Regions from separate parts of the Pseudomonas sp. UM16 genome, predicted to be linked through region 3. Evidence: predicted binding sites of a transcription regulator. Region 3 holds the regulator's gene; each other region holds the start of a gene.
What was found. Region 3 encodes sigma-54, which starts transcription at its own class of promoters, with help from an activator protein. Its sites were predicted from a motif close to ANTGGCATNNANNTTGCTNT; they were not measured.
Positions count from the first base shown of each region.

Region 1: the regulator sigma-54 is predicted to act here: its motif matches at 3,490-3,509, upstream of nirB (nitrite reductase large subunit NirB).
Region 2: the regulator sigma-54 is predicted to act here: its motif matches at 4,768-4,787, upstream of ACQRAX_RS03575 (flagellar basal body rod protein FlgF).

Region 1 is NZ_JBNPJT010000033.1:30-6,787, reverse strand. Features, by position in the region: gene ACQRAX_RS25040 (molybdopterin-dependent oxidoreductase) at 1-3,399, shown strand, start outside; gene nirB (nitrite reductase large subunit NirB) at 3,676-6,234, shown strand; gene nirD (nitrite reductase small subunit NirD) at 6,234-6,599, shown strand; partial or broken gene ACQRAX_RS25025 (hypothetical protein) at 6,629-6,758, opposite strand, start outside.
Region 2 is NZ_JBNPJT010000002.1:328,361-335,118, forward strand. Features, by position in the region: gene flgK (flagellar hook-associated protein FlgK) at 1-42, opposite strand, end outside; gene flgJ (flagellar assembly peptidoglycan hydrolase FlgJ) at 53-1,255, opposite strand; gene ACQRAX_RS03560 (flagellar basal body P-ring protein FlgI) at 1,267-2,376, opposite strand; gene flgH (flagellar basal body L-ring protein FlgH) at 2,389-3,084, opposite strand; gene flgG (flagellar basal-body rod protein FlgG) at 3,139-3,924, opposite strand; gene ACQRAX_RS03575 (flagellar basal body rod protein FlgF) at 3,970-4,710, opposite strand; gene ACQRAX_RS03580 (hypothetical protein) at 4,901-5,089, opposite strand; gene flgE (flagellar hook protein FlgE) at 5,162-6,487, opposite strand; gene flgD (flagellar hook assembly protein FlgD) at 6,519-6,758, opposite strand, start outside.
Region 3 is NZ_JBNPJT010000013.1:73,583-80,340, reverse strand. Features, by position in the region: gene rapZ (RNase adapter RapZ) at 1-654, opposite strand, end outside; gene ptsN (PTS IIA-like nitrogen regulatory protein PtsN) at 657-1,121, opposite strand; gene hpf (ribosome hibernation-promoting factor, HPF/YfiA family) at 1,134-1,442, opposite strand; gene ACQRAX_RS16815 (RNA polymerase factor sigma-54) at 1,520-3,013, opposite strand; gene lptB (LPS export ABC transporter ATP-binding protein) at 3,193-3,918, opposite strand; gene lptA (lipopolysaccharide transport periplasmic protein LptA) at 3,919-4,446, opposite strand; gene lptC (LPS export ABC transporter periplasmic protein LptC) at 4,433-5,005, opposite strand; gene ACQRAX_RS16795 (KdsC family phosphatase) at 5,014-5,538, opposite strand; gene ACQRAX_RS16790 (KpsF/GutQ family sugar-phosphate isomerase) at 5,539-6,513, opposite strand.

The DNA.
Region 1 (6,758 bases), on a different contig from region 3:
GAATCCAACTCGCGCCTGTGCATGGCCAGCGCCAGCAGCGGCTATAAGCAGTCGCTGGGGGCCGACGGCCCGCCGGGGAGTTATCAGGACTTTGATCGCGCCGAGGTGTTTTTCGTGATTGGCGCGAACATGGCTGACTGCCACCCGATCCTCTTTCTGCGCCTGCTCGACCGGCTCAAGGCCGGTGCCCGCTTGATCGTCGTCGATCCGCGGCGCAGCGCCACCGCCGACAAGGCTGACTTGTTCCTGCAGATCAAGCCGGGCACTGATCTGGCGCTGCTCAATGGCCTGCTGTACCTGCTCAAGCACAACGGCCACTGTGATGATGATTTTATTGCCCGCTACACCGAGGGCTGGGAGGGCATGCCAGCGTTTCTTGAGGACTACACGCCCGCACGCGTCGCCGCCATCACCGGGCTTGCCGAAGCCGACATCCGTCAGGCCGCCGAGTGGATTGGCCAGGCCCCAGAATGGATGAGCTGTTGGACCATGGGCCTGAACCAGAGCATTCATGGCACCTGGCAGACCAACGCCCTGTGCAATCTGCACCTGGCCACCGGCGCCATCTGCCGGCCTGGCAGTGGGCCGTTTTCGCTCACCGGGCAACCCAATGCCATGGGCGGGCGCGAAATGGGCTATATGGGCCCGGGCCTGCCCGGCCAGCGTTCAGCCTTGGTCGCCAGCGACCGTGCTTTCGTCGAGCAGCTTTGGCAAGTGCCTGCGGGCAGCCTGCGCAGTGAAGCCAGCGACGGCACGGTGGCCTTGTTCGAACAGCTTGGCGCCGGGCAGATCAAGGCGTGCTGGATCATTTGCAGCAACCCGGTGGCCAGTGTCGCCAACCGCCAACAGGTGATCGACGGCCTGCAGGCGGCGGAGTTGGTGATCACCCAGGATGCCTTTCTCGACACCGAAACCAATCGCTATGCCGATATCCTCCTGCCCGCGGCGCTGTGGGCCGAGGGTGAAGGGGTGATGATCAATTCCGAGCGCAACCTGACCTTGATGAGCAAGGCTGTCGAGCCGCCCGGGGAGAGCTTGCCCGATTGGCAGATCATTGCCCGCGTCGCCTGTGCCATGGGCTATGCCGAGGCATTCAGCTACGACAGTGCCGAGGCGGTGTTCGAAGAAATCCGCAGGGCCTGGAATCCAGACACTGGCTACGATGTGCGCGGCGTCAGCTACCCCCGTCTGCGTCAGACGTCGCAGCAGTGGCCGTGTGCGCCGGGGCGAGCGGACAACCGCAGCCCGCTGCGCTATCGCAATGACGGCATCAGCCAGAGGCTGTATCACGATGGCGCCAGCCCGGCACCGGCCATTGCTTTTCCAACCCGCAGCGGCAAGGCCCGTTTTTTTGCCCGCCCCTGGCTACCCGCTGCCGAGCTGCCTGACGACGAATTTGCCCTGGTGCTCAATACAGGGAGAGTCCAGCACCAATGGCACACACTGACCAAGACCGGCAAAGTTGCAGCGCTCAACAAGCTTGATCCAGGCACTTTTATCGAGCTTCATCCTGAAGATGCCGAGCGTCTGGGTATCGCCGAAAAGGACCAGGTGCAAGTGCGCTCCCGCCGTGGCCAAGCCGTGTTGCCTGCGCGGATCAGCACGCGGGTATTGCCGGGTAACTGCTTTGCCCCGTTTCACTGGAACGATGTCTACGGCGACAACCTGGCAATCAATGCCGTCACCAGCGATGCCGTTGATCCGGTGTCGCTGCAGCCCGCGTTCAAGCACTGCGCCGTGGCGTTGCAACGCGTGGCCGGTGCGCGTATTGCTGCCGCTGAGCTCGAGTCGCAATGCCTGTCGGTGCAGGACCAGCACTTGCTGCTATGGGCCTCGCAAACCGGCAACGGCCAGGCTTTGGCCGAGCAGTGTGCCGAGCGCCTGCGCCAGGTTGGCCTGGCGGTGCAATTGAGTTGCATGGAGGATGTGGCGCTGGAGCAATTGGACAATCCTGCCAGCCTGCTGTTGATTGCCAGTACCTTTGGCGATGGTGATGCACCGGATAGCGGCGCGGCGTTCTGGCAAGGCCTGCATGGCCAGCATTCGAGCCGCTGCGCAGGGTTGCCCTATGCCGTGCTGGCGTTGGGTGATTCCAGTTATGAGCAGTTCTGCGGCTTTGGGCGCAAGCTTGATCAGCGTTTGGCGGAGTTGGGCGGCCAGCGTTTGCTCGAGCGCGTAGACTGTGAAGGTGACTTCGGTGAGCCAGCCGGACAGTGGCTGCAAGCCTTGCTCGGCAAGCTCGGGCATCAAGGCAGCGAACCCATCCCGCAGGCGTCGGTGCCTGCCTCAAGTGGTTTCAGTAAGCAGCGCCCATTGGCGGCCCGTCTGCTGGAAAATCGATTGCTCAACAGCCCCGGTGCGAGCAAGGAAACCCGCCAGTTGGTGTTCGATCTAGGCGACAGCGGCTTCACCTATCAGGCCGGTGATGCTTTGGGCGTCTGGCCGCGCAACTGCCCGGCGCTGGTCGAGGAGTGGCTGCTGGCAAGCGGCCTTGAGGGTAGCCGTTGCGTCAGCCTCAAGGGGCAGCCCGACATGTCGTTGCTGCAGGCCTTGAGCGAGCATCTGGACATCGCCCGTATCACCCCGCAGATCCTCGACGTGGTTGCCCGCCACAGCCCTGACGGTGACGTGCAACAACTGTTACTGGCGCAGAACAAAGCGGCACTCAAGGACTGGCTATGGGGCAAGCAACTGGTCGATCTGCTGCAGACATGTGCGCCGCTACTGGACCTGGACACCTGGTTGAGCGTCCTCAAACCGTTGCAGCCGCGACTCTACTCGATCAGTTCAAGCCAAAAAGCACATCCCGAGCAGGTACACCTGACCCTGTCCACCGTCCGATATGGCCAGCGCAAGGGCGTATGTTCCAGCTACCTGGCCGACCGTGCAGGTACAGGCCGGGTGGCGATCTTCCCACAGCCGACCAAGCATTTTCGTCTGCCAGTAGACAACTCGGCGCCGGTGATCATGGTTGGCCCGGGCACTGGTGTTGCGCCGTTTCGGGCTTTTCTTCAGGAGCGCCAAGCGATGGCAGCCACTGGACGCAACTGGCTGTTGTTCGGTGAGCAAAAGGCTGCCAGTGATTTTTACTACCGTGACGAGTTGCTGAGCTGGCAGCGCGACGGCCACCTAAGTCGGCTGGACACCGCCTTCTCCCGCGATCAGGCGGAGAAAATCTATGTACAACAGCGCATGCTCGAGCAGGGCGCGCAACTGTGGCGCTGGCTGCAGGAGGGCGGTTACTTCTATGTCTGTGGTGATGCCACACGCATGGCCCAGGACGTCGACGCCGCGCTCAAGCAGGTGGTGCGCGAGCACGGTGCGATGAGTGTCGAGCGGGCCGAGGCTTATGTCGGTGACTTGAGCCGTAGCAAACGCTACCTGCGCGACGTGTATTGAATGCCCCATTAAGGGGAGGGGTGCACCAGCCTGGGTCGATGAAAACGGTTCAAGCGCATCACAACGCCCGGGTTTCAATGGTTTCTGGCAGTTGGCATGCTCCCTGCTTTTGTATTGCTACAACGTTCCCGCGGGTCAATGGCGATTCGCATTCGGAACTACATAAAACGACCAGGCAAAGGCGCCTGGAGCTTCGGCTCCAGGCGCCTTTTTTTGTTTTTTCGGGCTCGCCCCGGTAGCAACGCCACCGTGAATGGCCTTGAGTGAGGATCGGGTATGAATGCAGCAATGACCATCGCCCCGCGGGAAAAACTGATCATTGTCGGCAACGGCATGGTTGGCCATCACTGCGTTGAGCAACTGATCGAACGCGATGCCCTGAGCCGCTTCGAACTGAGGGTGTTCGGTGAAGAGCGCCAGCGTGCCTACGACCGGGTACACCTGTCCGAATACTTCAGCGGCAGCGATGCTGAGGCGCTGGCGTTGGCGGCGGCGGGCTTGTACGCCGAGCAGGGCGTTAACCTGCACCTGGGCGAAGCGGTGCTGGACATCGATCGCCAGTGCCATGAGGTGGTGACTTCGAAGGGGCGCTACGCCTATGACTACCTGATCCTGGCCACCGGTTCCTATCCTTTCGTGCCGCCGATAGAAGGCTGCGAGGGCGCTTCCCGGCTGGTGTACCGCACCCTCGACGATCTCGATGCCATCCGCGCGGCAGCAGCCAATGCCCGGCGTGGGGTAGTGGTCGGTGGTGGCTTGCTCGGGCTTGAGGCCGCCAATGCACTCAAATCCCTGGGCCTTGAAGCCCATGTGGTGGAGTTCGCGCCGAGGCTCATGCCGGTGCAACTGGATGCCGAAGGCGGTGCCGCCTTGCGTGCGCAGATAGAAGCACTCGGGGTCGGCGTGCACCTGTCACGGGCTACCCAGTCAGTAGAGGCGGGGCAGGACTGTCGCTACCGAATGAACTTCGAAGGTGGCGAGTTTCTGGAAACCGATCTGATCGTATTCTCCGCCGGGATTCGTCCGCAGGATGCCCTGGGCCGCAGCAGCGGTCTGGACATCGCCGCGCGCGGTGGCGTGGTCATCGACAGCGCGTGCCGCACCAGCGATGCGCAGATCTTCGCCATCGGCGAATGCGCGTCGTGGAACGGCAGTGTGTTTGGCCTGGTTGCGCCGGGCTACAGCATGGCGCGCAATGTTGCCGCGGAACTGGCCGGCGAGGACGCCGCCAGCTTTACCGGTGCAGACATGTCGACCAAGCTCAAGCTGCTGGGTGTCGATGTCGGCTCGATCGGCGATGCCCATGGCGCGACGCCGGGTTCGCGCAGCTACCGCTTCATCGATGAAGCCAACTCCGCCTACCGACGCTTGGTGGTCGATGCCAGCGGCACACGTGTGTTGGGTGCGGTGCTGGTCGGCGACAACAGCTACTACGACACGCTGTTGCAGTACGCTCAGAACGGCATCAGCCTGCCGGCCGACCCTGCCGCGCTGATTCTCCCGCAAGTGTCTGGTGTACCGACCCTGGGCGCCGACGCCTTGCCGGACAGTGCGACCATCTGCTCCTGTCACAACGTCAGCAAAGCGGCGATCTGCAGCGCTATCGACAACGGTTGTGGCGAGCTCGGCGCGCTCAAGCAGCAGACCAAGGCGTGCACCGGTTGTGGTGGCTGCGCAGCCTTGCTCAAGCAGGTCTTTGAACACGAACTGATCGCCCGGGGCGTCAGCGTCGACAAGAGCGTGTGTGAACACTTTGCCTACACCCGTCAGGAGCTCTATGCCTTGGTGCGGGTCGAAGGCATCCTCAGCTTCGACGAGATGCTCGCCAAGCACGGGCGCGGTCATGTCGGCTGCGATATCTGCAAGCCCACGGTAGGCTCGATCCTGGCCTCTTGCTGGAATCAGCCGATCATGGACCCGTCGCTGGTGCCGTTGCAGGACACCAACGACACCTTCATGGCCAACATGCAGAAAAACGGCACCTATTCGGTGGTGCCGCGGATTCCCGGTGGTGAGATCACCCCGGAAAAACTGATCGTGATCGGTCAGGTGGCGAAGAAGTACGACCTCTACACCAAGATCACCGGCGGCCAGCGTATCGACCTGTTTGGCGCTCAGTTGCATGAGTTGCCGGCGATCTGGGGCGAGCTGATCGAGGCGGGTTTTGAAACCGGCCACGCCTATGGCAAGTCCACCCGAACGGTGAAATCGTGTGTGGGCAGTACCTGGTGTCGCTACGGCGTGCAAGACAGCGTGCAGATGGCCTTGAGGTTGGAAGACCGCTACAAAGGCCTGCGCTCACCGCACAAGCTCAAGTTCGCGGTGTCCGGTTGCACCCGCGAATGTGCCGAAGCGCAGAGCAAAGACATCGGCGTGATCGCCACCGAGAAGGGTTGGAACCTGTACATCTGCGGCAACGGTGGCATGCGCCCGCGCCATGCCGAGCTGTTTGCCACTGACCTCGATGACGCCGGCTTGATCCGCCTCATCGACCGCGTGTTGATGTTCTACATCCGCACCGCCGACAAACTGCAGCGCACCTCGGTCTGGCGCGAAAGCCTGGAGGGCGGGCTGGATTACCTCAAACAGGTGATCATCGAGGACAGCCTGGGCCTGGGTGCTGAACTTGAAGCGCAGATGCAGATGGTGGTCGACCGTTACCAATGCGAATGGGCCAATGCCCTCAAAGATCCGGAAAAACTCAAACGCTTCCGTACCTTCGTCAACGACCAGCGTCCTGACCCTGGTGTGCATTTTGTCCGTGAACGTGGTCAGCGTCGGCCCATCGCCGCGGCTGAACTGCATTTGATCCCGACCACTGAAGAGGTGCTGTGATGAGCCTGTCCAATACTGCTGTAAACCTGCAACCACAAGCCTGGCAAGCGGTCTGCAGCCGTCACGATCTGGTGGCGCAATCGGGGGTGGTGGTCTGGTTCGAGGGGCGTCAGGTAGCGCTGTTCTATCTGCCGGAGCAGGACATACCGGTATTTGCCCTGGACAACCAGGACCCCAAGTCCGGCGCCAATGTGATCGGCCGTGGGCTGGTTGGCCATCTCAAGGGCGAATTGGTGGTGGCGGCGCCGTTGTACAAGCAGCATTTCAGCTTGAGCGATGGCCGTTGCCTGGAGGATACGCAGCAGGCGTTACAGGTCTGGCCGGTGCGGCTGCGCGGTGAGCAGGTGGAGTTGGGTCTGGTTTGAGGTTTTGCCAATAAATTGAATCATGCTATCTACCCCGGCGCGCCATACATGAACGGGTCCGCGCCGCGGGTCTGCTGATTTTGTGCTTTGCGCGCCGCATCCGGTGGGCGGACCATTTGCACGCTGAGGCTGCCATCGGCACCGGCATAGACCACGGCG
Region 2 (6,758 bases), on a different contig from region 3:
GGCGCCGAGCCCCGACATCCCGATGTTGATCAAACTCGCCATGGTTCAAACCTTATAGTTGCGTAGTGGTGCCAATCGCTGCGTAGCTTTCGTAGGATTTCATTTGCTTGGCGATCTGCGAGATCTTGCTCGCGTAATCCGGGTCGGTTGCGTAACCGGCCCGCTGCAGCTCGCGTACAAACTGTTCCGGTTTATCGGCAGCCTTGACCGCTTCTTTATAGCGAGCGTTGTTCTGCAACAGGCTCACCAGGTCATGGAAACTGTCCTGATAGGAAGCGTAGGAACGGAACGCCGCCGTCTCCTTGACGAACTGACCATCGCGGAACTCGCTGGTGATCGCCCGCGCCTGATCGCCCTGCCAATTACCCGTGGCCTTGATGCCAAACAGGTTGTGGCTGCTGCGGCCATCGTCCTGACGCATGACCGACTTGCCCCAGCCGGTTTCCAGCGCCGCCTGAGCCACCAGGTAACGCGGATCGATACCGATGCGCTTGGCCGCCTGCTCCGCCATCGGCAACATAGTGGCGACAAAGTCATCAGAAGAGCTGAAAGCACGCTTGGCCGGCGCCAATGGCGGCTGCGCCATGACACGCCCATAAATGCGCAGGTTGCCCGGCGCGGCAAAGGCTTGCGCCGGCTGCCAGTCACCCTTGGCCACAGCGTCGCCGGTGAGGGTCGAACGGCCTGGGATCGGTGCAGTGTTGGTGGTGCCCGGTACAGCGCCAGCTGCGGGCACCAGGCCCGCCAGCAAGCGATCCGTGAGCTTGCTCGGCAAGGCCAGGCGCCGCGAATTTAGGGCTGCCACATCGTTGCGGGTGACGGCGGTTTCCTGCGGTCGCTCGGCCACGCCCACCGCCGTCGCACCCAGTGGCTTCGGCGCGATATCGAAGCGCGGGAACGGGCTGGTGTTGCTCGCAGAGGCGGCTTTCTGCTTGGACAACTGACGCATCAGCACATCCTGCAGACCAATACCGCCACCTTCACGCGACATACTCACCGCCAGCTGCTGGTCATACATCTGCTGGTACTGCTTGGTGGTTTCGGTATTGAGCGGGTTGTCCTTGGCCAGCACGTCACTGGCCGAACGCATCGACTTGAGCATCTCGTTAAGAAACAGCGACTCGAACTCCTGGGCAACCTTGCGCAGGTTAGCCTCGCTGTCGCGATCACCAACCTTCAACGAGCTGAGTCGATTGAGGTCAGTGTACGCGCCGCTATCAGCCATCGTGGTCATTGGGTTTTTCGGCATGTCCATGCGTGCGTCCCTTAAATCACGATCAGGTCGGCTTGAAGCGCGCCGGCCTGCTTCAACGCTTCAAGGATCGCCATCAAGTCACTCGGGGCTGCGCCCACCTGATTCACTGCACGGACGATTTCATCCAGGGTGGTACCCGGACCGAACTTGAACATTGGCTTGGCTTCCTGCTCGGCATTGACCCGCGAGCGTGGTACGACAGCCGTTTCGCCATTGGAAAACGGCCCTGGCTGGCTGACGATCGGGTCTTCGGTGATGGTCACGGTCAGGCTGCCGTGGGTCACCGCGGCCGGCGACACCTTGACGTTCTGGCCTATGACGATGGTGCCGGTACGCGAGTTGATGATGACTTTGGCCACCGCCTGCCCCGGATCGATTTCCAGGTTCTCGAGGATCGACAGGTAATCGACCCGCTGGCTTGGATCAAGCGGCGCAGTCACCCGCACCGAACCTCCATCCAGGGCCTGGGCCACACCCGGGCCGAGCAGTTCGTTGACCTTGTCGACGATACGCTTGGCGGTGGTGAAGTCGGGCCGATTGAGGTTCAAGGTCAGGCTGTTGCCCTGATTGAAACCACTGGGCACGGCACGCTCTACCGACGCGCCACCCGGGATGCGTCCAGCTGACGGCACGTTGACGGTGATCTTCGAACCATCGCGGCCTTCAGCATCAAAGCCGCCGACCACCAGGTTGCCCTGAGCGATGGCATAGACGTTGCCGTCGATACCCTTGAGCGGCGTCATCAACAAGCTGCCGCCGCGCAGGCTCTTGGAGTTACCGATCGAGGACACGGTGATATCCACCACCTGCCCCGGCTTGGCGAACGGCGGCAGATCGGCATGCACCGAGACCGCCGCGACGTTCTTGAGCTGCACGTTGCCGGTACCGGCCGGCACCTTGATGCCGAACTGCGACAGCATGTTGTTGAAGGTCTGCAGGGTGAACGGCGTCTGGGTGGTCTGGTCACCCGTGCCATTGAGCCCCACCACCAGGCCGTAGCCGATCAGCTGGTTGCTACGCACGCCGGAAATGCTGGCAATGTCCTTCAGACGTTCAGCCTGCACGGCAAACGCGACGGTCATCAGAAGCGCGGCGGTCATCAGCTGCTTGAAGTTGAACATGGTCATCCGAACCTAGAAAGGCCAAAGCGGGCTGAGGAAGAAACGGTCGAGCCATCCCGGCTGACTGGCGTCAGCAAAGGACCCGGTGCCCGAGTAAGTGATGCGCGCATCCGCCACTCGCGTCGAAGGCACGGTGTTGTCGGTAGCGATGTCATCGGCGCGAATCATGCCGGCAATACGCACCAGCTCATCACCGGTGTTGAGCGTCAGCCACTTTTCACCGCGCACGGCGATGATGCCGTTAGGCAGCACGTCAGCCACGGTGACGGTGATCGAACCGGTCAAGCTGTTGCCCTGCCCGGCCTTGCTATCACCCTTGGTCGCCCGGTCACCACTGTAGCCAGCACTGAGGCTCAGGTCGCCATCACTGAACGGGTTGTTAGTAGTCATCGAGGAGCCGAACAACGAGGTCAGGCCGATATCGGCCTTACTGTTCTTGGCGATCTGCGAGTTGGCATTCTTGCTCGCCTGAGTGCGTTCATTGAGGGTGATGGTGATGATGTCACCCACCCGAAACGCCTTGCGGTCGCTGTACAGATTCTGGTCGAAACCGGCCTGGTAGATCGAGCCGTTGTTGGCCGCCGCCGGCAGTGGCGTACGCGGCAATACTGGCGCGTAGTACGGATCATTGGGCTTGGGCGGCGGCGAAACGCAGCCAGCCAGCACGCTGATCCCACTCAGGGCAAGTATGGATAACAAACGACTCATGACTCTGACCTCACGGTGTAACAGGCGCCGTTAAAGCGACCTCGAAGACTTCACTTACAAGTTCTGGGTAACGAACGAGAGCATCTGGTCAGCGGTGGAAATGACCTTGGAGTTCATCTCGTAAGCACGCTGGGTGGTGATCATGTTGACCAACTCTTCCACGGTGCTGACGTTGGAGTTTTCCAGGGTCTGCTGCTGGACCACACCGAAACCGTTCAGGCCCGGCGTACCCACCTGTGGCGCACCGCTGGCTGCGGTTTCCAGGAACAGGTTGCCACCGGTTGCCTGCAATCCGGCCGGGTTGATGAAGTCGGCGGTTTGAATATTGCCGATGACCTGCGCAGCCGGGTTGCCGGCGATGGTGATCGACACCGTGCCGTCACGACCGACAGTGAAGGTTTGCGCTTCTGGCGGAACGACAATGGCCGGCTCCAGGGCGAAACCGCTGGCGGTGACGATCTGGCCATCGGAGTCCAGATGGAAGGTACCGTCACGGGTGTACGAGACAGTGCCATCGGGCTGCAGGATCTGGAAGAAACCGCGGCCATCGAGCGCCATGTCCAGCGGGTTCTCAGTGGTCTGCAGGCTACCGGCGGTGAAGCTCTTCTGCGTGCCAACAATGCGCACACCGGTACCCAGCTGCAGGCCCGAAGGCAGCTCACTGTCCTGGGTCGACTGGGCACCAGCCTGGCGGCGGGTCTGATACAGCAGGTCCTGGAACTCGGCACGATCACGTTTGAAGCCGGTGGTCGAGACGTTGGCCAGGTTGTTGGAAATGGTGGTCAGGTTCATGTCCTGAGCGGACAGACCGGTTTTACTCACCCAAAGAGCCGGAAGCATGCTGTTCTCCTCGTGCGCCTGTTTTACGGCGCTACGTCTATGTAATTAGCCGATCTGCAAAACCCGAGCCATGGCTTCATCGCCTTCTTTGGCCGTGGTCATCATTTTGATGTGCAGTTCGAATTGACGGGACAGCGCCAGCACCGAGGTCATTTCCTCGACGGCGTTGACGTTACTGGCCTCAAGGAAGCCCGACACCAGTTTGACGTTGGCGTCAGCCACCGCCGGCTGGCCATTGTTGGTGTGGATCAAACCGTCCAGGCCTTTGCTCATGGTCTTGAGGTCAGGGTTGACCATCTTGATCCGGTCGACTTCGGCCATCACCCGCGGCCCCTCGCCCATGGCGCGGATGGTGATGGTGCCGTCTTCACCGACCTCGATCTTCTGCTCTGGCGGCACGGCAATCGGCCCACCGTTGCCCATGATCGGCATGCCGTTGCCGGCACGCAGCACCCCCAGGGCATCGATATTCATACTCGCAGTACGCACATAGGCTTCGCTGCCATCAGGCGCTTGCACGGCGATAAAGCCGTCACCACCAATGGCCACGTCCAGGTCACGCCCGGTTTCCAGCATCGAACCTGGCGAGAAATCCGTCGCCGGGCGCTCGGTCATCGCGTAGGCGCGCGCCGGAAAGCTGTCACCGAACACCGGCATCGAACGCGCCTGCTCCAGGTCACGCTGAAAACCGGTGGTGGAAATGTTCGCCAGGTTGTTGGCATGCGCCTTCTGCGCCAGCGCGTTCTGGCTGGCACCGGTCATGGCCACGTACAGCATCTTGTCCACAGTATTTCTCCCCTGCGCTGGCGAACACTTGCCGTTCGCCGCTGCTTTGCAGTGCTTGTAGCAAGTTTCAAACCAACTTTGCAGAAGTAGCCAAAAGCCCCGCCAGACAAGGGCTTGCGCGTTGCAGGAGAATACAACGGAGAGTAGCGCCGTCGAAATTACGGCGCCCGCTTGCCGCTAGCGGCAAGGTTCAGTAGGCACGGCATGCGCCATTATTGAAGGGGCCGGCAAAACGCTTCCAGCCATCGCCCGGAGAAAACTGGGCACACACCAGACGGCCATCGGCCTGGCTTTCCCAACGGTACCAAGGCGCAGCATCGGCCCGGACTTGAGACACCAGCAACAGCGCAAACAAGAGCAACGCCATTCGCTGCAACATGATCGACACCTCCGAAATGAAAGACCCCTTCCGAGAAAGGGGCCTATCCATACCTATTGCCTCATACCCGTATCAGGTCATCTGAATGATGGTCTGCATGATGGTGCTCTGGGTAGAGATGGTCTTGGCGTTTGCCTGATAGTTGCTCTGCGCCTTGATCAGCTCGACCAACTCGTTAGTCAGGTTGACGTTCGAGGCCTCCAGCGAGTTGGAAGCGATGGCGCCCAGGGTGCCGGTCTTCGGCGCATCAATACCCGGAATGCCCGAGGAATAGGTTTCCGCCCAACGCGTACCCCCCATAGGCTGCAGGCCCTGCTCGTTGGCAAACGAAGCGATCGCTACCTGACCAATCGCGCGCGACTGCTGGTTGCTGAAGCTGGCGAACATCACACCGCTGGAGTCGATGCTCAGGCTCGACAAGATGCCGGTAGCGTAACCGTCCTGGCTCTGCGACAGACGCGTGGTCGGAGTGTTGTAGGAGGTGGTCGCATTCATGTCGATGGCGATACCACCCGCGCTCGCTTCCGAACCGTTGGAGCCCCATACCGGTGGCTTGGCGTCCGGATCGGTAATGGTGGCAGGCACCCAACCGGTCAACTTGAAGACCTTGTTCTCAACTTCGTAGCCAGACCCAACAGCGCCGGCCGTCATGGTGTCGACGCTACCGTCCGGTTTGAAGGTGATAGTTCCTTCCAGCGGCTGCGGTGGCTCCTGGCTTGGATCAAGCGGGTTGCGACCGTCGATCAGGGTGTACGACTTCCACTCATTGGTGTCGGTCTTGACGTAGTACTGATCCATGACGTGCTCGTTACCCTGGCTGTCATAGATCTTGGTAGCAAAGGTCTTGTTCCAGGTAGTGTCATCACTTGGGTCAAAAGTGGTGGTCGCCGGGATAACTTTGTCCGACGAGTTCAGGTTGATACCCTGATTGATCGAAGTGGTGGACTTTGGCGCCAACGCCGAGGTGTCGATCTTAAGATCAGTCAGCACGCCATTGATGATCTTGCCATTCTCATCCACACCGTAGCCGCGCAGGCGCAGGCCATCGGCGGTTACCACGTAATTGTCTTTATCGGTCTGGAAGGCACCGGCACGGGAGTAACTGAGCGAGCCGTTGTCGCTCAGCACAAAGAAGCCCTGCCCCTGGATACCCATGTCCAGCACGTTGCCGGTATTGGTGATTTCACCGTTGGTGAACTGCTGCGACACCGAAGCCAGGCGCACGCCGTTACCCACGCTCTGACTGCCGACACCCAGCTTGTTGGCCGAATACACGTCGGCGAATTCCGCACGCGAGGATTTAAAACCGGTGGTGGCAACGTTGGCGATGTTGTTGCCGGTCACGTCCAGTTGCTTGTTGGCTGCATAGAGACCGCTAAGGCCGATATTGAATGACATCTTTCAACTCCTTGTGCCGCGTTAGCCGGCTCTATATACCGATGGTTTGGACTTTGGACAGTGCGATGCTGCCCAGGCCAGCGAGATTGAGCATCATCTCGCCGCCGGTCTGACTGAGGGTGACGCTGCTGACCGTGGCGGGCAGCAGGGTGTACATATCCAACTGTTTGCCTTCGATGGTGGTCTTGGCGGCAAAGGTGTAAGTACCAGGATCGACCTTCTCACCGGCGTCATTGGTGCCATCCCAGACGAACTCGGAATTGCCGGCCTT
Region 3 (6,758 bases):
AGGCTGGGCTGCCAGATAGTCGATGACCGGTTGCTCCAGACCGGAGTGCTCACGCAGCTCCGGCTTCCAGTAGGGGTTGGGCAGGCAGCGCACATCGAACACCAGGTCGGCGTCTACCGGCATGCCACGCTTGAAGCCGAAGGATTCGACCAGGAACGCGGTACCAGGCTCCGGTTGGTTAAGCAGGCGTAGTTTGATCGAGTCACGCAACTGATACAGGTTCAGGTTGGTGGTGTCGATTTTAAGATCGGCGAGGTCGGCAATCGGCCCCAGCAGCTCGGTCTCGTCCTTGATCGCTTCGGCCAGCGAACGGCTGGCGTTGGTCAGCGGGTGACGCCGACGGGTTTCCGAGAAGCGCTTGAGCAGGGTGTCTTCGTCGGCATCCAGGTACAGCACATCACACTGGATATGGCGCCCGCGCGCCTCTTCAAGCAGCTCGGGGAAGCGACTGAGGTGGCTGGGCAGGTTGCGCGCATCGATCGATACCGCCACTTTGGGCTGCATCAGTTCGGTGTTGATCAGGGCGTTCTCGGCCAACTGCGGCAGCAACCCGGCAGGTAGGTTGTCGATGCAGTAGTAGCCGTTGTCCTCAAGGACCGCGAGGGCGGTACTTTTTCCGGAGCCGGAGCGGCCGCTAACGATGATCAAGCGCATATTCAGGGCCCGCTCTGTACATCCAGAACGACCTGGTACAGCGCGTCGTTGCTGGGGGCCGCACGCAGCTTGTCGCGTACGACCTTGCTGTCGAGCATGCTGGCGATCTGGCGCAGCAGCTCCAGGTGCGCATCGGTGGCTGCTTCCGGGACCAGCAACACGAACAGCAGGTCGACCGGAGCGCCATCAATGGCGTCGAAATCAATAGGGGCGTCAAGATGCAGCAGTGCACTGACAGGCGATTCGCAACCCTTGAGGCGGCAATGGGGAATGGCAATGCCATTGCCAAAGCCGGTTGAGCCGAGTTTTTCTCGGGCAATCAAGGCTTCGTACACGTCCTGGGTGTCCAGTTCGGGCACTTCTTTGCCGATCAGGTTGGCGATCTGTTCGAGTGCGCGCTTTTTGCTGCCTCCCGGCACGTTCACCAAGGAACGGCCGGGGGTCAGGATGGTTTCAAGTCGGATCATGGATGAGGGGGATCAGCGGGCCGCTGCACCTTGCAGCAGGCTTTGCTGTTTTTCCTTGTGTTTTTTCAGTTGACGATCGAGCTTGTCGGTCAAAGCATCGATCGCTGCATACATGTCTGTGTGTTCGGCATTTGCAACAACTTCGCCGCCGGGAATAAACAGCGTTGCTTCAATCTTCTGCTGCAGCTTCTCGACCTTCATGATTACCGTCACATTGGTAATCTTGTCGAAGTGCCCCTCCAGACGTTTGAGTTTTTGCTCGACGTATTCGCGCAGCGGCTGGGTGACTTCTACATGCTGTCCACTGATATTGACTTGCATACAGCTTCTCCTTTGTTGCCCGAGCATAAGAGGCAGGTGTTGCGCCTGCCACTGAACTGCGATGGCTATCTCAGGGGCTACATCAGTCGCTTGCGCTCACTCGACGGTGCAATGCCGAGGGACTCGCGGTACTTGGCGACGGTGCGACGGGCTACCTGGATGCCTTGTGCCTCCAGTAAACCAGCGATCTTGCTGTCACTCAATGGCTTTTTCTGATTTTCCGCTGCAACCAATTTTTTGATGATCGCGCGAATCGCTGTGGACGAGCATTCACCGCCTTCGGAGGTGCTGACGTGGCTGGAGAAAAAGTACTTCAGCTCGTAAATACCCCGCGGTGTGTGCATGTATTTCTGCGTGGTGACCCGGGAAATGGTCGACTCGTGCATGCCCACGGCTTCAGCGATGTCATGCAGGACCAGCGGCTTCATCGCTTCGTCGCCGTGATCGAGGAAGCCGCGCTGGTGTTCGACGATCTGGGTGGCGACTTTCATCAGGGTTTCGTTGCGGCTCTGCAGGCTCTTGATGAACCAGCGGGCTTCCTGCAACTGATTGCGCATGAACGTATTGTCGGCACTGGTGTCGGCGCGGCGGACGAACCCGGCGTATTGCGGGTTGACCCGCAGGCGCGGCACGGCCTCCTGATTGAGCTCGACCAGCCAGCGCTCGTTGTCCTTGCGCACGATCACGTCAGGGACCACGTATTCGGCTTCACTGGATTCAATCTGCGAGCCAGGACGCGGGTTGAGGCTCTGAACCCGTTCGATGACCTGGCGCAGTTCGTCTTCCTTGAGCTTCATCCGCCGCATCAGCTGGCTGTAGTCGCGGCTGCCGAGTAGGTCGATATAGTCACGTACCAGGCGCTGGGCTTCGGCCATCCAAGGGGTGCTGGCAGGCAGTTGGCGCAGTTGCAGCAGCAGGCATTCGCTGAGGTTGCGTGCGCCGATACCAGCAGGTTCGAATTGCTGAATGCGGTGCAGCACGGCCTCGATTTCGTCGAGCTCAATATCCAGCTCAGGGTCAAAGGATTCGCAGACTTCCTCGAGGGTTTCGTCGAGGTAGCCCTGGCTGTTGATGCAGTCGATCAGGGTGACCGCAATCAGCCGATCGGTGTCCGACATCGGCGCCAGGTTGAGTTGCCAAAGCAAGTGGCTTTGCAGGCTCTCGCCCGCCGAAGTGCGGGTGGTGAAGTCCCACTCGTCATCGTCGTTGCTGGGCAAGCTGCTGGCGCTGGTCTGGTAGATGTCTTCCCAGGCGGTATCGACGGGCAGTTCGTTGGGGATGCGCTCGTTCCATTCGCCGTCTTCCAGGTTGTCCACGGTTTGCGTGGTTTCCTGGTAGGTGGTGTCCTGAACTTCGGCGACGGGCTTGCTTTCGGCGTTGTCGGCCATCGGGTCGCTGTTGTCGAAGTCGTCGCCTTCTTCCTGGCGTTCGAGCATCGGGTTTGATTCCAGCGCTTCCTGGATTTCCTGCTGGAGGTCCAGAGTAGAAAGCTGGAGCAGACGGATAGCCTGTTGCAACTGCGGTGTCATCGTCAGTTGCTGGCCCATTCTTAGGACGAGCGATGGTTTCATGGCAGGGGCTTTACACCTTTTTTGCCGGCGCACATGCGCCATCCACTACAAGGGCACCGAAGCGCCAACTTTAAGCAAATTATATGCCTGAAATTGGAGCGTTTGCCTAGGCCGCTGTGACAATAAAGCCGGTTTTCACCGGGTTAGCAGCCCATGGCAAGCGCTGTGTCGCCTCGAACTTACAAGCGGAACTCGTGGCCCAGGTACACCTCTTTCACCAGGTCGTTTGCCAGGATGGTCTCTGCATCGCCTTCGGCAATCAGTTGGCCATCGTTGACGATGTAAGCGGTTTCGCAGATGTCCAGGGTCTCGCGGACGTTGTGGTCGGTGATCAATACACCGATACCTTTGGCCTTGAGGTGATGGATGATCTGCTTGATGTCGCCGACCGAAATCGGGTCGACACCGGCAAAGGGTTCATCGAGCAGGATGAATTTCGGCGCAGTAGCCAGGGCCCGGGCAATCTCCACGCGGCGACGTTCGCCACCGGACAGGCTCATGCCGAGGTTGTCGCGGATATGGCTGATGTGAAATTCCTGCAGCAGGCTTTCCAGTTCTTTGCGCCGGCCATCGCGATCGAGCTCCTTACGGGTCTCGAGGATCGCCATGATGTTGTCGGCAACCGACAGCTTGCGAAAGATCGAGGCTTCCTGTGGCAGGTAGCCAATACCGGCACGGGCACGGCCGTGCATCGGCTGGTGGCTGACATCCAGGTCATCGATGAGCACGCGGCCCTGATCGGCCTGGACCAGGCCAACGATCATGTAAAAGCAGGTGGTCTTGCCGGCGCCGTTAGGACCGAGCAAGCCGACGATCTGGCCGCTGTCGATGGACAGGCTGACGTCACGTACCACTTGCCGACTCTTGTAGCTCTTGGCCAGGTGCTGGGCTTTGAGGGTCGCCATTTACTCGGCCTTCTTCTTCGGCTGGATCACCATGTCGATCCGTGGGCGAGGCGTTGACACCGATCCACCGCGGCCGGCAGTCGCCACCTGGGATTGGGTGTTGTAAACGATTTTCTCGCCTTCAGTGGTGTTGCCATCGCTGGTTTCCACCTTGGCCTGGTCGGTCAATACCACCAGATTCTTTTGCGACTGGTACTGGATCTGCTTGCCGTAACCTTTCATCTTGTCCGGTTTTTCGGCGCTTTGTTGCTGCTCGAAATAGGCAAGGTTGCCGACCGATGTCACGACGTCGACATCGCCATTGGCGGCACGCGTAATGGTCACGGTGTTGCCTTTGATGATCATCGAACCCTGGGTGATGATGACGTCGCCGGTGTAGGTGGCGACCCCTTTCTTGTCATCCAGGTGCGCTTGGTCAGCCTGGATACGGATTGGCTGGTCACGGTCGTTCGGCAGGGCCCAGGCGCTCGCGCTTCCCAGTGCTGCGCTCAGGCTGAGCAAAAAGGGGAGTGTTTTAACGAGCCTCATACTGTCCTCTTACGTTGGACAGCAGGTCCATCCTGCCGTCTTTCAAATACGCTTTCATTCCATTGCCCGTAGTAACACCACCGGCGCCGTCGATTTTAACGGCTTGTTCGGTTTGCGCATATTGCTTCTGCGGGAATACCGTCATGCGACTGCTGGTAATGATCATGGTGCGGTTTTTTTCATCGGTGCGGGCGACCCGTACCGAATCAATCAATTCCACTTCGCTGCCATCGGGGTTGACCTCGCCCTTGTCGCTCTGCACGTGCCAGGGGTAGGTGGTGCCGCGATACAGTTGCAGGTCAGGCTTGGTCAGCAACGTTACTTCGCTGACCTTGAGGTGTTCGACCTTGTCGGCAGTCATCTCGTACTGCATCTTGCCATCAGGCAGAAACTGCACGCTGTGAGCATTGGTGGCGTAATAATCGATAGCCTTTTCGTCGACGCTGGCGACCGGCTTGTCGAGAAAGCTCTCCGGGCTGATGTTCCAGTAGCCGACAGCCACCAGCAAGGCGGCAATCACACTGAACAGCGCAATGGTGCGAATCTTTTTACTGAACATGTGTCGCTCTACAGGTAGTGGGCGTTGGCCGCGTCGAGGTTGCCCTGGGCTTGCAGGATCAACTCGCAAAACTCACGGGCTGCACCTTCACCGCCGCGGGCCTTGGTAATCCCGTGGGCGTGCTCGCGGACGAAGGCTGCGGCACTGGCTACAGCCATGCCCAGGCCAACACGGCGGATCACCGGCAGGTCAGGCAGGTCGTCGCCCAAATAGGCGACCTGTTCATAGCTTAGGTTGAGCTGGCCAAGAAGTTCGTCCAAAACCACTAATTTATCTTCACGCCCCTGATACAGGTGGGGGATGCCAAGGTTCTTGGCTCGGCGCTCGACCACCGGGGTCTTGCGGCCGCTGATGATGGCGGTGGTCACGCCCGTGGCCATGAGCATCTTGATGCCTTGTCCGTCGAGGGTGTTGAAGGTTTTGAATTCACTGCCATCTTCGAGGAAGTACAAGCGACCGTCAGTCAGTACGCCGTCAACGTCAAATACCGCAAGCTTGATGGCCTTGCCACGTTGGAGCAGGTCCTGGCTCATTTACATCACTCCCGCACGCAACAGGTCGTGCATATTCAAGGCGCCAACCGGGCGCTCGTCCTTGTCGATTACAACCAGGGCACTGATCTTGTGGTCTTCCATGATTTTCAGGGCTTCGGCAGCGAGCATGTCGGCGCGCGCGGTCTTGCCATGAGCGGTCATGACCTCTTCGATCAACGTGGTGTGCACATCGATGTTGCGATCCAGGCTGCGGCGCAGGTCGCCGTCAGTGAAGATCCCGGCCAACCGTCCGTCGGCTTCGAGGACGACGGTCATGCCCAGACCTTTGCGAGACATTTCAAGCAATGCGTCTTTGAGCAGGGTGCCACGTTGCACCTGAGGCAGCTCTTGGCCGGCGTGCATGACGTTCTCGACCTTCAACAGCAAGCGGCGTCCCAAGGCGCCACCAGGGTGCGAGAAGGCGAAGTCTTCAGCAGTAAAGCCACGTGCCTCAAGCAGCGCAATGGCCAGGGCATCGCCCAGTACCAGTGCCGCTGTGGTCGAGGACGTCGGAGCCAGGTTCAGCGGGCAGGCTTCCTGGGCGACGCGGGCGTCGAGATTGACTTCGGCGGCCTTGGCCAGTGCCGAGTCGGGGTTGCCAGTCAGGCTGATCAGCTGGATCCCGAGGCGTTTGATCAAGGGCAGCAGGGTGACGATCTCGGCGGTCGTGCCGGAGTTGGACAGGGCGAGGATGACATCGTCGCGGGTGATCATGCCCATGTCGCCATGGCTGGCTTCGGCCGGGTGCACGAAGAACGCCGGGGTGCCGGTGCTGGCCAGGGTTGCGGCAATTTTGTTGCCGATATGCCCGGACTTGCCCATGCCGACCACCACGACCCGGCCCTTGCTGGCCAGGATCAGCTCGCAGGCCTTGACGAAATCGGCGTCGATGTGGGCTAGCAAGCCCTCAACCGCCTCGATTTCGAAACGGATGGTGCGTTGCGCGGATTGGATCAGGTCGCTGGATTGGCTCATGTCGGAAATCGGGTTGCCTGATGAAAAGGCGGCGATTATAGCGGTAATGCGCAAAACCCTCACCCTGTGATTGTCATACAGTCGCTGTGCAACCTTAACCCTAGCTGAACAAGCGCGGCGGCGGCCTTGGGGCGTTGCTATCAGCAATGCTATAGTTCGCCGCCTGTTCGGCCCGCTCAGGGCGTGCGTGCCTCCATGAAGGGGGCGCGCGTCTGAGTGAGAAGGCTGCATCGCAAGGAGTCTAG